Regions from separate parts of the Streptomyces sp. NPDC031274 genome, predicted to be linked through region 3. Evidence: riboswitches for the same ligand, from Rfam matches in the RefSeq annotation. Region 3 holds a riboswitch; each other region holds the start of a gene.
The links. Region 3 has a riboswitch for S-adenosylmethionine ahead of ACZ5CR_RS17990 (glutathione S-transferase family protein). Riboswitches for the same ligand answer to the same signal wherever they lie in the genome.
Positions count from the first base shown of each region.

Region 1 (5,094 bases), on a different contig from region 3:
TCTGGGGGATCGGCCCCTACCGGCCGGACCAGGTCTCCACCGGAGCCCAGCCCGACTGGTACATGGGCTTCTCCGAGGGTCTGATCCGTGTCATGCCGGGCTGGGAGATCAACGCCTGGGGTCACACGCTCGTCCTGGGTGTGTTCATCCCGCTGATCATCTTCCCGCTGGTCCTGGTCGCGATCGCGGTCTATCCGTTCATCGAGTCCTGGGTCACCGGCGACAAGCGCGAGCACCACATCCTGGACCGCCCGCGCAACGTCCCGACCCGTACGGCCTTCGGTGTCGCATGGATCACCTGGTACTTCGTGCTGCTCGTCGGTGGTGGAAACGACCTCTGGGCCACGCACTTCCACCTGTCGATCAACTCGATCACCTGGTTCGTGCGCATTGCCTTCTTCGTGGCACCGGTCCTCGCCTTCATCGCCACCAAGCGGATCTGCCTGGGTCTGCAGCGGCGCGACAAGGACAAGGTCCTGCACGGCCGCGAGTCGGGCATCATCAAGCGCCTGCCGCACGGTGAGTTCATCGAGGTCCACGAGCCGCTCAACCAGGAGCAGCTGCACACGCTCACCGCGCACGAGCAGTACGCGCCGGTCGAGATCGGCCCCGCGGTCGACGAGAACGGTGTCGAGCGCAAGGTGAGCGGGCCGCAGAAGCTCCGGGCCAAGCTCTCCAAGGGCTACTACGGGGAGGACAACCAGATCCCCAAGCCCACCACCGAGGAGTACAAGGAGATCACGAGCGGCCACGGCCACCACTGATCCCCTGACGCTCTGCGGCATTGAAGTACTGAGGTACTGACCACAAGGTCGCCACGGCGAGAGCCCCGTCCCCTGCATCCAGTGCATGGACGGGGCTCTTTGCCGTCCCCAGGGCTGGATAAGGTGTTCCTGTCCTACGCCTATACGAACCCAGGAGCGGCAGATGAGCGCTGTGACCCCCGCAGGAGGCAACACCGCGGCGGCCCGTTCCTGGCCCGGTGTGCTGAACGGTCTTCTTGAGGGACGCGACCAGAGCACCGATGACACGGCGTGGGCCATGGACCGCATCATGCGCGGTGAGGCGTCCGACGCGCAGATCGCGGGCTTCGTGGTCGCGCTGCGCGCCAAGGGCGAGACCGTGGAGGAGATCTCCGGCCTCGTACGCACGATGTACGAACACGCCAATGTGATCGAGGTGCCGGGCCAGACGGTCGACATCGTCGGCACCGGCGGCGACGGGGCCAAGACCGTCAACATCTCCACGATGTCCGCGATCGTGGCCGCCGGCGCGGGTGCGAAGGTCGTCAAGCACGGCAACCGCGCCGCCTCCAGTGCCTCGGGCGCCTCCGACGTCCTGGAGAAGCTCGGGGTGAATCTGGAGCTTCCGCTGAAGCGGGTCGTCGAGGTGGCCGAGGAAGCCGGGATCACCTTCTGTTTCGCCGTGAAGTTCCACCCGGCCCTGCGACACGCCGGTGGGGCGCGCAGCCAGCTGGGGATCAGGACCGTCTTCAACGCCCTGGGTCCGCTCACCAATCCCGCCAAGGTGCGGGCCCAGGCGGTCGGGGTCGCCGACGCGCGGATGGCGCCCATCGTGGCCGGGGTCTTCGCCGAGCGCGGGCACTCGTCCCTCGTCTTCCGCGGCGACGACGGGCTCGACGAGCTGACGACCACGGCGACGTCGCGGGTCTGGGTCGTGCGGGACGGCGTCGTGCGGGAGGAGGCCTTCGACCCGCGGGACGTCGGCATCGACCTGGTCCCCGTGGAGGCGCTGCGGGGCGCTGACGCCTCGTACAACGCCGAGGTGGCGCTGCGCCTCCTGGACGGTGAGAGCGGCCCTGTGCGGGACGCCGTGCTGCTCAACACGGCGGCGGCCCTGGTGGCCCTCTCGCCGGGCGAGGGGACCCTCGTGGAGCAGATCGGCGCCGGTATCGCCAGGGCGGCGGAGTCGATCGACTCCGGGGCCGCGAAGAAGTCCCTGGAGCGCTGGGTGGCGGCCAGCAACAGGTGAGCGTGGCGTGAGTGTGGCGCACACCGCAGTCCGTATCGCGGACTGCGGTGTGCACCGGGAAGATCGTGTGGCAAGATGCTGCGCAGGTCATGAGTGACAGCGATTAGGCCCCGGCTCGCTGTCCGGCAACCCTCCGTCCGTGGCGGGGTGCCCCGGGTGAAGACCAGGCCGTACGCAGCAAGGCGTATGGCAAGCGCGGACCCCTGCGCACTCGATGAGTGTCATACCCCTGGGGTCCTGGTCCTCAAGGGAGCAGTCTCGTGAGCAAGCGAATGCGATAGGGCTTTCCGGCCCCTTTTCCGCACCCCCCTTTTCTTTCATCACTGCAGCGCCGTACGTGCGCCCTCGCAGTGAACTCGCCTGCCTTCCCACGGGAGTTCGCCATGTCTGTCCCCACCGCTGTCGCCGACCGATCCGTCTGTGCCGAGCCGCTGCCCGTCCTCGGCCGTGACGTCACCGTGCCGCTCGTCACCGGCGGCGAAGTGACCTACGCGGCGCTCGACTACGCGGCGAGCGCTCCGGCGTTGCAGCGCGTGTGGGACGACGTGGCCGCGTACGCGCCGTACTACGGCAGCGTGCACCGGGGTGCCGGATACCTCTCGCAGCTCTCCACCGACCTCTTCGAGAACAGCCGTGCCACGGTCGCCGAGTTCCTCGGCTGCCGCGAGGACGACCAGGTCGTCTTCACGCGCTCGACCACCGACTCGCTGAACCTGCTCGCCGCCGCCCTGCCCGCCGACTGCCAGGTCTTCGTCTTCGAGACCGAGCACCACGCCTCGCTCCTGCCGTGGCGCGACGCCCGCGTGACGTACCTGAACGCCCCGCGCACCGCCGAGCAGGCCGTCGCCACCCTGGAGCGCGCTCTCGCCGACCGCGACCCCCACGGGCCCGCCCTGGTCTGCGTGACCGGCGCCTCGAACGTCACCGGTGAGCTGTGGCCGGTGAAGGAGCTCGCCGCCGCCGCCCACGCGCACGGCGCCCGCATCGTCCTCGACGCCGCGCAGCTCGCGCCCCACCACCCCGTCTCCATCGACGAGCTCGACGTCGACTGGGTCGCCTTCTCCGGTCACAAGCTGTACGCGCCCTTCGGCTCGGGCGTCCTCGCGGGCCGCTCCGACTGGCTGCGGGCGGCCGAGCCCTACCTCGCGGGCGGCGGCGCCTCGCGCAAGGTCGCGCGGCGTACGGACGGCGGGGTGGACGTGGAGTGGCACGACACCGCCGCGCGGCACGAGGCCGGTTCGCCGAACGTCATCGGCGTGTACTCGATCGCCTCCGCCTGCAAGGCGCTGACCGAGGCGGGCTTCGACGAGCTCGTCGCCCGCGAGCGCCACCTCATCGCGAAGGTGAAGGAGGGCCTCGCCGATGTGCCCGCCGTGAAGGTGCTCTCGCTCTTCGGTGACGACGCGCCGCGCGTCGGCGTCATCTCCTTCGTCGTAGAGGGCTGGAACAGCTCGCACTTCGCCGCCGCGCTCTCCGCCGAGTACGGAATCGGCGTACGCGACGGCCTCTTCTGCGCCCACCCGCTGGTGCGCACCCTGCTCGGCAGCGACCCGCAGACCCAGGGCGAGTGCGGTGCCCCCGAGGCCGCGCCCGGCGAGAAGTCGCTGAACGCGATCCGCGTGAGCTTCGGCGCGGGCACCCCCGACGAGCACGTGGAGCGTTTCGTGCGCGCCGTGCGGGAGCTGGTGGCGGACGGCGCGCGCTGGAACTACCGCACGGAGGAAGGCCGCTGCGTGCCGGACACCACGGCCGCCTGAGGCGGTGAAAGGGGCCGGGCGCCGCGAGACCGGCTCCGAGATGCGGAAACGCCCGTCCGGCACTCGGCGGGACCGGTACCCGGCGAGTTCAGCACCCCGCGACGGCTCAGGAGTCGAGGCCGATGGCGAACGCCGCTTCGAGGTCGTGCTGGGAGTACGTGCGGAACGCGACATGCGTGTCCGTGCCCTCCACACCCGGGATCTTGCTGATCTTGCCGGGGATGACGTCGGCCAGGTCGTCGTGGTGCGCGACACGCACCATCGCGATCAGGTCGTACGTGCCGGTCACGGAGAAGACCTCGCTGACGCAGTCGAGGGCGGCGATCGACTCGGCGATCTCCGGGATCCGGTCCACGCTGGTCTTGATGAGCACGATCGCGGTGATCACGGCTGACTGTCTCCCTCGATGACGGGTGCTGGCTTCTTCACTCTAGCCCTCCCGTCTCCCGCCCCCGCCCTTCCAAAGAGGCGCTCCGCGCCCGCCTGTTTCTTCTGACATACCGCACCCACGCGTAGAGAAAGCCCAGGGAGAACCCCACGATATGGGCCAGATAGGCGACACCGGGGCCCTGCCCGCCCTGCAGGGCCGCGAGCCACTGCAGCGCCACCCAGAACGGCAGCACCACCCACGCGGGGAAGCGCAGCGGCAGGAAGAAGAGGAACGGGAAGAGGCTGGTGACCCGCGCCTTCGGGAAGAGCCGCAGGAACGCGCCGAGCACCGCGGAGATCGCCCCCGACGCGCCCACCAGGGTCTGGTCGGAGCCCGCGTGGGCGACCGCGTAGGCGAACAGGGCGAGATAGCCGCAGCAGAGGTAGAAGAGCGCGAACTGGCAGTGCCCCATCCGTTCCTCGGCCATCGCCCCGAAGACGAAGAGGAAGAGCATGTTGCCCAGGAGGTGCAGCCAGCTGCCGTGCACGAAGAGCGCGGTGGCCGGGGCGAGCACGGGCCGCAGCGCTCCGCTGAACAGCTCCGAAGGGACCACGCCCCAGCGCTCGAAGTAGGCCTGCTGGGCGGCGAGCAGCTTGTCACCGGTGCCGTACGTGGGATTGAACCCGGACATCGGGGAGATCAGGAACACCAGACAGCAGACGGCGATCAGGCCGTACGTCACCGGGGCCGACTGCCCCCTGAGCGTCCGGACCGCCGTCGTACCCCACGTCTTGATCATGAACAGAGCATGACGTAAGCGCAGCAAACCGTACAGAGTGCCCCGCCGCGTGGGAGGCCGCCGCATGGAGACCCTTACAGGCCTTAGGGTTACGGGCACCACGCACCATGGAATTCCGAAGGAAAGCGAACAGCCACGATGACGGTTCCTCTGCCGACCGACACCACCCGGTGGCG
Region 1 covers NZ_JBVIHP010000012.1:226,725-231,818, forward strand. The annotation lists gene qcrB (cytochrome bc1 complex cytochrome b subunit) at 1-764, shown strand, start outside; gene trpD (anthranilate phosphoribosyltransferase) at 928-1,992, shown strand; SAM riboswitch class IV at 2,078-2,194, shown strand; gene ACZ5CR_RS21050 (aminotransferase class V-fold PLP-dependent enzyme) at 2,376-3,749, shown strand; gene ACZ5CR_RS21055 (Lrp/AsnC family transcriptional regulator) at 3,856-4,137, opposite strand; gene ACZ5CR_RS21060 (rhomboid family intramembrane serine protease) at 4,175-4,918, opposite strand; gene ACZ5CR_RS21065 (hypothetical protein) at 5,057-5,094, shown strand, end outside.
Region 1: linked by a shared signal. The riboswitch ahead of ACZ5CR_RS21050 (aminotransferase class V-fold PLP-dependent enzyme) and the one ahead of ACZ5CR_RS17990 (glutathione S-transferase family protein) in region 3 are both predicted to bind S-adenosylmethionine.

Region 2 (5,094 bases), on a different contig from region 3:
CACACCGGCGCGGTCCGCCGTGCGGGCACGTTGCTGACCTTGAGCTTCGGCTGCTTGCGCTCGATGACCGGCGCCGCCCCGCACCTGGGGTCGGCGCTGCCCGCGTCGCAGTTGGAGCGGGGGGACTCGACGTCGACGTCGTTGAGCAGCTTGCCGTCACCGCTGACGGGGTCGTTGACCTTGACCGAGTACGTCACCGTCGCGGTGTGCCCGGCCGGGATGTCGCCGGTCCAGCTGATCCTCGGTCTGGTGTACGAGACCTCGCCGGTCGTCGCCTCCGCGTCGTGCCGGTACGTCGCGTCGTCGAGGTTGTCCGTCAGGTCGTCGCTGAACTTGGCGTTCGGGTAGTTCAGCTTGCTGATGTTCTTCGCCTTGACCGTGTAGGTCAGGGTGCCGCCCGGCTTCACCTTCTTGGGGCTCGCCGTCTTCGTCACCTCCAGGTCGGGGACCGGGACGGAGAGCGCGAGGGCCGAGGGGACGTAGGTGTCGCCCTTCGTGGAGAAGCTCAGCGTCGTGGAGGTCGAGCCGACCGGGATCGGTTCGGCGGCGGCCGGGGCGCGGGAGTTGCCGCCGGTGACGTCGAACTCCTTGGCGTCGATGGACAGGTTGTTGGTCATCCTCGGGTCGAGGGCGCCGTCGTCCTCGCTGATGAAGAAGTTGTTGGTGTTGCCCGTGTGCGCCTCGGTGATGTTCTGGCCGCCCACCGCGAAACGGTCGCCGGGGGTGTTCCAGTCGCCCTCGTACGCGGTGACGCTCGCGCGCGGCTTGCCGTCCGTGCGGTAGAAGCCGTCGACCTCGACGCTGGTGGCGGGCGAGGTGGAGCGCTGGAGGACGTGGCCGCCGTAGACGTAGACGTTGCGGCGGTCGGGCGCGTACTGCTCGTCGGGGGCGTCGTACTTGTAGACGACGGTCAGGGACCAGCCCGCGACGCAGCCCTTGCCGGTGGGCGCCCAGATGTCGCCGACCGCGACCGGCAGGGGCGTTCCGTCGCCGGTGATGCCGTTGAAGAGGCCCGTGATGTCGGCCTCGCCGGTGTAGTAGTGCGGGCCGTTGGCCGACGCCGGGTCCCCGACCAGGTTCGCCGGGGTCACCTTCGAGGGGGTGGCGCCGGCCACGCTGACCGAGGGCACCGCGTCGAGCGGGTCGCCGGGCGAGGGCTCCACATCGGCGCCGGAGATGTCGCAGCGCTTGAGCCGGGCGCCGCTCGGGCCCTTGTACGTGCCGTCGTTGCCGCCGAAGAAGAGGCGCGCGTACGCGACCTTCGCGCCGGGCGGGATCGCGACCCGGCCGGTGCTCGATCCGTGGTCGGGGTCCATGCCCGCGGTGTTGATCCGCCGCATGACGAAGGTGTTGTTGTTGTCGCGGCCCTCGCCCTCCGCGGCGGTGGCACAGCGCGCCGCCATGTCCGCGGGCGTCGTCGGGCAGCCCATGACCGTGTTGCCGATGGTCTTGAAGTCGCCGTAGAGCGATTCGTCGTAGCGCTTGGCGAAGGGATCGATCACGTCCGCGGCGGCCGGTACCACGGCTGCCGCGCTCAGCGCCCCTGCCGCGAGACCGGCCGTGGCCATGGCCACGCCACCGACGCGTCGCGCGCTTCCCATGAACTGTCTGACCCGCATAAGGACCCACATAAGTGGGAAATGTAGACAAAATGCCCGGTCTTGGGTGGTTACGCCACGCGGCGGGCCGTGTACTCCGCGATGCCGGACATCGGCGGACGCTCCTCCGTGTCCACCGAATGGGTCCGCGGTTCGAACCCGTGCTCGCCCCGCTCGAACTGGGTGAGCTCGGGGCGTACGTGATGCCCGAGCGCGAGCCTGACCTGCGCCGTCCGGTAGATCGCCGCCGCCATCCTGCCGAGCGCCTGCCCGTCCTGGTGCCGGTGCTTGCGCACGCCGACGTCGACCTGCGCGAGCGCGTCAAGGCCCACGGTGTGCAGCGCGTCGACGAGCAGGCCGAGCTCCACCCCGTATCCGACGGGGAACGGCAGCCGCTCCAAGAGAGACCTGCGCGCCGCGTACTCGCCGCCCAACGGCTGGACGAACCCGGCCAGTTGAGGCCAGTGCATGTTGAGCAGCGGGCGCGCCATCAGCTCGGTGACCCGGCCGCCCTGACCCGCGGCCCCGGCGAGCGGGCGGTCGTACATCGCCTTCACGAAGTGCACGTCGGGCTCGGTCAGGAGCGGGCCCACGATCCCGGTGACGAAGTCCGCCGAGAACTCCTTCAGGTCCGCGTCGACGAACGCGACGATGTCACCGCCTGTCACCAGGAGCGAGCGCCACAGGACCTCGCCCTTGCCGGGCACGGCCGGGATGCGCGGCAGGATCTCGTCCCGGTGCACGACCCGAGCGCCCGCGTCGCGCGCGACCTCGGCCGTGCGGTCCCGCGAGCCGGAGTCGATCACCACGAGCTCGTCGACGAGGGCGGCCTTCTCGATCAGCTCGCGGCGGATCACGGCGACGATCCCGCCGACCGTCTCCTCCTCGTCGAGCGCGGGCAGGACGACGCTCACCGAGGCTCCCGACGCCCGTTTGGCGGCGACGAGCGCGCTGAGCGGACGGTCGGCAACGGACCAGGAACGCCTGGTCAGCCAGCGCTCGGCCTCTTCCAGCACGGGTGGTTCCTCCTGTGTGTGGCCTACATGTGATCCATCTCGCGGTGCGGACGACTATCTCAAGGGTCCAGGCCGTCGGTTACAGTCTTGAACAACGCGGATGACCATCGCATGTCGGGGGTCGACGCGTCACAAATGCCCCGGGCCCCTGAAGCCCGGCGCCATACCGCTCATCCAGAGGGGCAGAGGGATACGGCCCGTTGAAGCCCCGGCAACCATCCCGCCGACCGCGCACGCGAGGTCTCGGCGGGGAAGGTGCCAATTCCGTCTCGCGGTGAGATTCGCCGCGGGGAAGATGAGGAGAAAGGGCCTCGCCTCCATGGCTGCGCAGACTGTCGGAACATTCGACACCACCCCCTCCACCACCACAGGTTCCGTGGATCTCGGCCCCGCGTCCGGCCTCTCGTGCCGCGAGTGCGGTGAGCTCTACGCCCTCGGCCCGATCTTCGCCTGCCAGGCCTGTTTCGGCCCGCTCGAAGTCGCGTACGACCTGCCGACCGGCGACCCCGAGGCGCTGCGGAGGCAGATCGAGTCCGGCCCCGCCAACATCTGGCGCTACGCCCCGCTGCTGCCCGTCCCCGCGGACGTCGCCGAGAAGCCGAACATCAACCCCGGCTGGACCCAGCTCGTCAAGGCCGACAACCTCGCCCGTGAGCTCGGCGTCGAGCAGGGCAAGCTCTTCGTCAAGGACGACTCCGGGAACCCGACGCACTCCTTCAAGGACCGCGTCGTCGCGCAGGCCATCGAGGCGGCGCGCGCCTTCGGCTTCACCACCCTCTCCTGCTCCTCCACCGGCAACCTCGCCGGTGCCGTGGGTGCCGCCGCGGCCCGCGCCGGCTTCCGCTCGTGCGTGTTCATCCCGCACGACCTGGAGCAGGGCAAGGTCGTCATGGCCGCGGTCTACGGCGGCGAGCTCGTCGGCATCGAGGGCAACTACGACGACGTGAACCGCTTCTGCTCCGAGCTCATCGGCGACCCGCTGGGCGAGGGCTGGGGCTTCGTCAACGTGAACCTGCGGCCGTACTACGGCGAGGGCTCCAAGACCCTCGCGTACGAGATCTGTGAGCAGCTCGGCTGGCAGCTGCCCGACCAGCTGGTCATCCCGATCGCGTCGGGCTCGCAGCTCACGAAGATCGACAAGGGCCTCAAGGAGCTCACCAAGCTGGGCCTCGTCGAGGACAAGCCCTACAAGATCTTCGGTGCGCAGGCCGAGGGCTGCTCGCCGGTGTCGACCGCCTTCAAGGCCGGGCACGACGTCGTACGCCCTCAGAAGCCGGACACCATCGCCAAGTCCCTCGCCATCGGCAACCCTGCCGACGGGCCGTACGTCCTGGACATCGCCCGTCGCACGGGCGGCGCGGTGGAGGACGTGAACGACGAGCAGGTCGTGGACGCGATCAAGCTGCTTGCGCGGACCGAGGGGATCTTCGCGGAGACCGCCGGTGGCGTGACGGTCGGCGTCACGAAGAAGCTTCTTGAGGCGGGGCTCATCGACCCCACTCTCACCACGGTCGTGTTGAACACGGGTGACGGCCTCAAGACCCTCGACGCTGTTGCCGAGACGTCTCAGGCGACTGCGACGATCAAGCCCAGCCTCGACGCGTTTCGCGCCGCGGGTCTTGCCGATTAATCGCCGTAGGGCCTGATCGCCGTCGTCGAACGGCGGTCGTGGTCCGTCCTCGCGCAGTTCCTCGCGCCCCTGACGGGGCGCTTCCTCCCCGTATCAAGAGGTGAATTCCATGAGCGTCAACGTTCGCATTCCCACCATTCTTCGCACCTACACCGGCGGCAAGTCCGAGGTCGCCGCCGAGGGCGCCAACCTCTCCGAGGTCATTGCCGATCTTGAGGCCAAGCACGCCGGTATCGCGGCCCGTGTCCTTGACGACCAGGGCAAGCTGCGGCGCTTCGTGAACGTGTACGTGAACGACGACGACGTCCGTTTCGAGCAGGGCCTTGAGACCGCGACGCCGGACGGCGCCGGCGTCTCGATCATTCCCGCCGTCGCGGGCGGTTGCTGAATCCGCCTGAAAGCACGCAGCGTCACCTCTATTGCCCCCTCCGCGAGAGAAGCGGAGGGGGCAATTCCATGTGGTTGAGCGCGGTACAGTTGGGAAGCAAGCTTCGCTTTTGGCGTCGAGCGCGTAGACGAAGTCGGCCCCGGGCCGACAAGAAGTAGCCAAAGCGCCTTGCCCTTTTGAGTCTATTGCGGCATTTGCCCGGCCCGACTTGCCCTGAACTCCGGCAAATTCTCCGCATATTTCCGATCGCGCGTGCCCAGAATTCTCGTCCGATTGACCTGTTGCAGAGGGCAGTTGGGCAGATACATTCAGCGGCGGTCGACGCGTTCCGGCGCACGCCTCCACAACCCATTGGGGGGGTGAGGTCTGACCCGGGCCCGCGAAGTGCGGGTCCGTGCAAGGGCCAGTAATAGGGGAGTTAGGCATGGCTCAGGGCACCGTCAAGTGGTTCAACGCGGAGAA
Region 2 covers NZ_JBVIHP010000020.1:25,773-30,866, forward strand. The annotation lists gene ACZ5CR_RS28860 (DUF7927 domain-containing protein) at 1-1,601, opposite strand, end outside; gene ACZ5CR_RS28865 (glucosyl-3-phosphoglycerate synthase) at 1,670-2,614, opposite strand; SAM riboswitch class I at 2,782-2,916, shown strand; gene thrC (threonine synthase) at 2,910-4,244, shown strand; gene ACZ5CR_RS28875 (MoaD/ThiS family protein) at 4,354-4,632, shown strand; gene ACZ5CR_RS28880 (cold-shock protein) at 5,057-5,094, shown strand, end outside.
Region 2: linked by a shared signal. The riboswitch ahead of thrC (threonine synthase) and the one ahead of ACZ5CR_RS17990 (glutathione S-transferase family protein) in region 3 are both predicted to bind S-adenosylmethionine.

Region 3 (5,094 bases):
GGCCCGCCTCTTCGACCTCGACAGGCTCATCGACGCGTGCGCCGCGGGCGACGACACCCTCGACGGGCTGCACGCCAACCAGCACATCCCCATCTTCACGGGCCTGCTGCGGCTCTACGACGAGACGGCGGAGCGCCGCTACCTCACCGCCGCCAAGAACTTCTGGGGCATGGTCGTACCGACCCGTATGTACGGCATCGGCGGCACGAGCACCGGCGAGTTCTGGAAGGCTCCCGGTGTCATCGCCGGAACGCTCAGCGACACCACCGCCGAAACCTGCTGCGCGCACAACCTGCTCAAGCTGAGCCGGGCGCTGTTCCTCCACGAGCAGGACCCCGCGTACATGGACTACTACGAGCGGGCCCTGTACAACCAGGTCCTCGGTTCGAAGCAGGACAAGGCCGACGCGGAGAAGCCCCTCGTCACGTACTTCATCGGTCTGCTGCCGGGCCACGTGCGTGACTACACGCCCAAGGCGGGCACGACCTGCTGCGAGGGCACGGGCATGGAGAGCGCCACCAAGTACCAGGACTCCGTCTACTTCCAAAAGGCCGACGGCTCCGCCCTGTACGTCAACCTCTACAGCCCCTCCACGCTGACCTGGAAGGAGAAGGGCGTCACGGTCACACAGACCACCGACTACCCGAGGGAACAGGGCACGACGCTCACGGTCCGGGGATCCAGGGCCGCCTTCGATCTACGGCTGCGCGTACCGGCCTGGGCGGGGAGCGGCTTCACCGTGACCGTCAACGGCAAGAAGGTGAAGGCCGATCCGGCGCCCGGCAGCTACTGCTCCCTGTCCCGCACATGGCGGGACGGCGACACCGTCCGGGTTTCCCTCCCCTTCCGGCTACGGGTGGAGAAGACCCCCGACAAGCCGGAAGTCCAGGCCCTGTTCTACGGACCGGTCCATCTCGTGGCCCGCGACAGCGCGAAGACCTACTTCCGGTTCGCTCTCCACGGAAACGCCGCACTCTCCGGCGACCTGCTCCCCAACCTCGAGCCGATAGCCGGCGAACCGCTCCACTACACACTCGACGGCATCCCCCTCGCGCCCTTCTTCGAAGGCACGGAAGACCCGACGCACGCCTACTTCCAGCGGTCCGAACCCAAGGTGGTCTTCGGCACGATCGACTCCGGCGTCGCCAACCCGACGGGGACAGGGGCCGACGGCACGACCCTCCTCGACGAGATCTGGTCGGCCGCTCCCTTCAGGAACAAGAGCGCGTTGGTCCAGCATGTCCAGGCCACCGTGGACTCCTGGGTGGGTGCCGGCCGACTGGGCGCGGGTGACGGCAGGAAGGTGGTGCGCACGGCGAAGGAGGCTTCTTACACGAGGTGATGGGGGTGGTTGGCACAGAAGGCCGGGTGGTCGTCCAGGCGGCGCACATAGGCGCGCACGTGGGGGCGGGAGCGGGCCGCCTCAGCCGCATCCGGGGTGAGGTGGACGAGCCTCGCCCACAAGTCCACGTCCGCTGCCGTGAGTTCGTCGCCCACGAGGTAGGAGTGGGCGGCAAGACGGCAGTCGATCCTGTCCAGTGTCGCGGGGGTGAGCGGCCCGGCGAGCAGCTCGTGCCAGGTGTCGATCCGTGCTGCCAGGGCCGGTCGGCGCAGGACGGGCAGCGGGCCACTGCCGTGTGCGGCAAGGCGGCAGGCCAGGTCGCGCAGGATGTCCGGCGTGTGGTTGCTGACGACGTGACCGCTCCACCGGTCGCACAGGGCCGGAACGGTCAGCGGCCCTTCGAAGTGGTGCTCGGTGGCCTCGTAACAGCGGTGCAGCGAGTCGAGCGCCGCAGTGGTGTGCGGTGCCAGGAGGGTGGTGGTGACCGACTCCCTGAGCCCGAGCAGGTCGAGGGTGATCGAGACGCGCAAGGAGTCCGGACATTCTGCCGAGAGATACAGGTGGTAGCGGTGGGGCGCCGGGTAGAAGCCGCCCGCCACGTCGTCGCCGATGCGGCTGCGGATCGGCGCGGGACGGGCGAAGCGTGGGCCGGTGTCGCGTGGGCCGGTGTCGCGCGGAGAGCATGAATCCGCGGGGGAAGTCGGGTGGGAAGCAGGGCGGGAAACAGTACGGGAACGGTGCGACGTGATCTCGGGCATGGCTCTCCAGGGAGGGGAGGGGCGCCGACCGGCGGCGGCACGCGCGGGGCCGGTGGCACAGCGGGGGAGAGGGGGATCCGTGGCCGCAGAGGGCCGCAGTGATGAGGCTTCTTGTCCGGAGGCGTCGCTGGTGTGTGGACGCTGCGCGGACGTCAGACAGCTGGCACCGAGGCGCTGCACACGCGCAGCAGATCGATGTGAAGGCGTCTGGTCAGGAAGCGAGGGCGGGGCCGGGGCGCGGACAGGGGAGGCCGCTGGATGCTGTTCCCCTCACCGACCGCCCTGGACATGTCCACCAGCCCTGCCGTCGAGGCCCGTCGTACCCGGGGCCGCGCTTGCCCCGCCGCCACGGCGGGACCCGGTCGTCACCCGGGGCACCCCGTCGCGGAGGAAGGGTTGCCCGCCAGCGGGCCGGGGCCGATGACCCGCTCGGGCAGGAACCCTGCCGGGCGGGCGCTGACAATCGTGACCGTCCCCGGAAGTTTGAGTCCGGGTGCCTGTCTCCGTCAAGAAGGCCCGCACCAGGAACAGAAGGAGTGGTCCGGTGGTTGACTTGACGGAGACAGGCGACGAGGCATGTACGACGCTGTGAGAACGCCCATGATCCACGGGCATTGCGCACCGCTACGACCTCACGTAACGTCCCGAGCAGGTTACGAGTGTCAGCGTCAAGCCCTGGCTTGCTGACCGGCAACCCTCCCACGCGGCGGGGTGCTCCAGGTGAGGACCAGGCGGTGCCCGTCCAGGGTTCCGCAAGCGCGAGACCGGCGAGGCTCCAGGCCCGCCGAGTCGGAAGGGGCGGAGGTGACGGACGTGCCAGCTGTGTCAGCCGTACCGCCCCTGTCGCCCGTGCCGCCCGCGCCCGCCCCGCGCGTCATGGTGATCGCCCCGAGCCGCCAGGTGCATCTGTACTCCCGGCCGCACATCGATCTGCAGCGTGTCGCCGGCGCGCTCTGTCGTTCCTGACCCGTCACCCCGCCGCCGCACCCTCGGATCCGAGGGGCCGGTGTTCTCGTACGGTCGCACGGTCGATCAGGAAGGCACACCTTTCGTGTCGTCATCACCTTCGTTGCCCCATTCGCCTCATTCCTCCGCTTCTTCTGCCGACTCTGCCGCCGCGCTGCACCTCGCCGTCGCGCTCGACGGCGCGGGCTGGCACCCGGCCGCCTGGCGCGAACCGGTCGCCCGCCCGGGGGAGTTGCTCACCGCCCGGTACTGGGCCGATCTGGTCACCGAGGCCGAACACGGCCTGCTCGACTTCGTGACGATCGAGGACGGGCTCGGGCTCCAGTCGTCCCACTTCACCGAGCCCGACGGACGCACGGATCAGGTACGCGGGCGGCTCGACGCCGTCCTCATCGCCGCCCGTGTCGCCCCGCTGACCAGCTACATCGGACTCGTGCCGACGGTGGTGGCCACGCACACGGAGCCCTTCCACACATCCAAGGCGATCGCCACGCTCGACTACGTCAGCACGGGCCGCGCGGGCGTACGGGTGCAGGTGTCAGCACGCCGTAACGAGGCCGCGCACTTCGGGCGCCGCACGCTTCCCGCCCTCGATGCCGTCGAGGACCTCGGCAGGCCGGACGTACGGGAACTGACCCTCGACCTCTTCGACGAGGTGGCCGACTACGTCGAAGCCGTGCGTCGGCTCTGGGACAGCTGGGAGGACGACGCGGAGATCAGGGACGTCGCCACCGGCCGCTTCGTCGACCGCGACAAGCTGCACTACATCGACTTCGAGGGCAAGCACTTCAGCGTCAAGGGCCCCTCGATCACCCCACGGCCACCGCAGGGCCGTCCCGTCGTCAGCGCGCTCGCCCACGAGACCCCGACCGAGGCCCCGTTCCGGCTGCTCGGCCGCTCCGCCGACATCGGATACGTCACCCCGCGCGACGCCGGGCACGCACGCGACATCGTCACGGCGGTCCGCGGCGAACAGGAAGCTGCCGGGCGGGCCGACGAGCCCCTCCACCTCTTCGGCGACCTGGTGGTGTTCCTCGACGACGATCCGGCCGCCGCCGTGGCCCGCAGGGAGCGTCTGGACGCCCTCGCGGGACACCCGTACACCAGCGACGCACGTGTGTTCACCGGCACGCCCGCCCAACTGGCCGACTTGCTCCTGGAGTTGAGTCAGTCCGGACTCACCGGGTTCCGGCTGCGCCCCGCCGTCGTCGGCCACGACCTCCCGGCGATCACCCGGGGCCTGGTGCCAGAACTCCAGCGCCGCGGCGCCTTCAGGCACGCGTACGAAGCCGACACCCTGCGCGGTCTCCTCGGCCTCGCCCGCCCCGCAAGCCGCTACGCCGCCGCCACCGCCTGAGCCGGAAGGAACCCGACATGAGCAAGTCACCGGACAAGCCGCTCAAGCAGATCCACCTCGCGGCACACTTCCCCGGCGTCAACAACACCACCGTATGGAGCGACCCCGAGGCCGGGAGTCACATCGAGTTCAGCTCCTTCGCGCACTTCGCACGGACCGCCGAGCGCGCCAAATTCGACTTCCTCTTCCTCGCCGAGGGGCTGCGGCTTCGCGAACAGGGCGGGAAGATATACGACTTGGACGTCGTCGGGCGCCCCGACACGTTCACCGTGCTCACCGCGCTCGCCGCCGTCACCGAACGCCTCGGCCTGACGGGCACCATCAACTCCACCTTCAACGAGCCGTACGAGGTGGCCCGCCAGTTCGCCAGCCTCGACCACCTCTCGGGCGGGCGCGCCGCCTGGAACGTCGTGACCTCCTGGGACGCCTTCACCGGCGAGAACTTCCGGCGCGGCGGGTTCCTGCCGCAGGAGGAGCGGTACTCCAGGGCGAAGGAATTCCTCAGCACGGCGGGCGAGCTCTTCGACTCCTGGCGCGGGGACGAGATCGTCGCCGACCAGGAGGCCGGCACGTTCCTGAGTGACGCCAAGGCGGGCGCCTTCGTCCATCAGGGGCAACACTTCGACATCCAGGGGCAGTTCAACGTCCCGCGCAGTCCACAGGGCCGACCT
Region 3 covers NZ_JBVIHP010000010.1:94,040-99,133, forward strand. The annotation lists gene ACZ5CR_RS17985 (beta-L-arabinofuranosidase domain-containing protein) at 1-1,342, shown strand, start outside; gene ACZ5CR_RS17990 (glutathione S-transferase family protein) at 1,330-2,100, opposite strand; SAM riboswitch class IV at 2,427-2,571, opposite strand; SAM riboswitch class IV at 2,752-2,865, shown strand; gene ACZ5CR_RS17995 (putative leader peptide) at 2,914-3,066, shown strand; gene ACZ5CR_RS18000 (LLM class flavin-dependent oxidoreductase) at 3,170-4,423, shown strand; gene ACZ5CR_RS18005 (NtaA/DmoA family FMN-dependent monooxygenase) at 4,441-5,094, shown strand, end outside.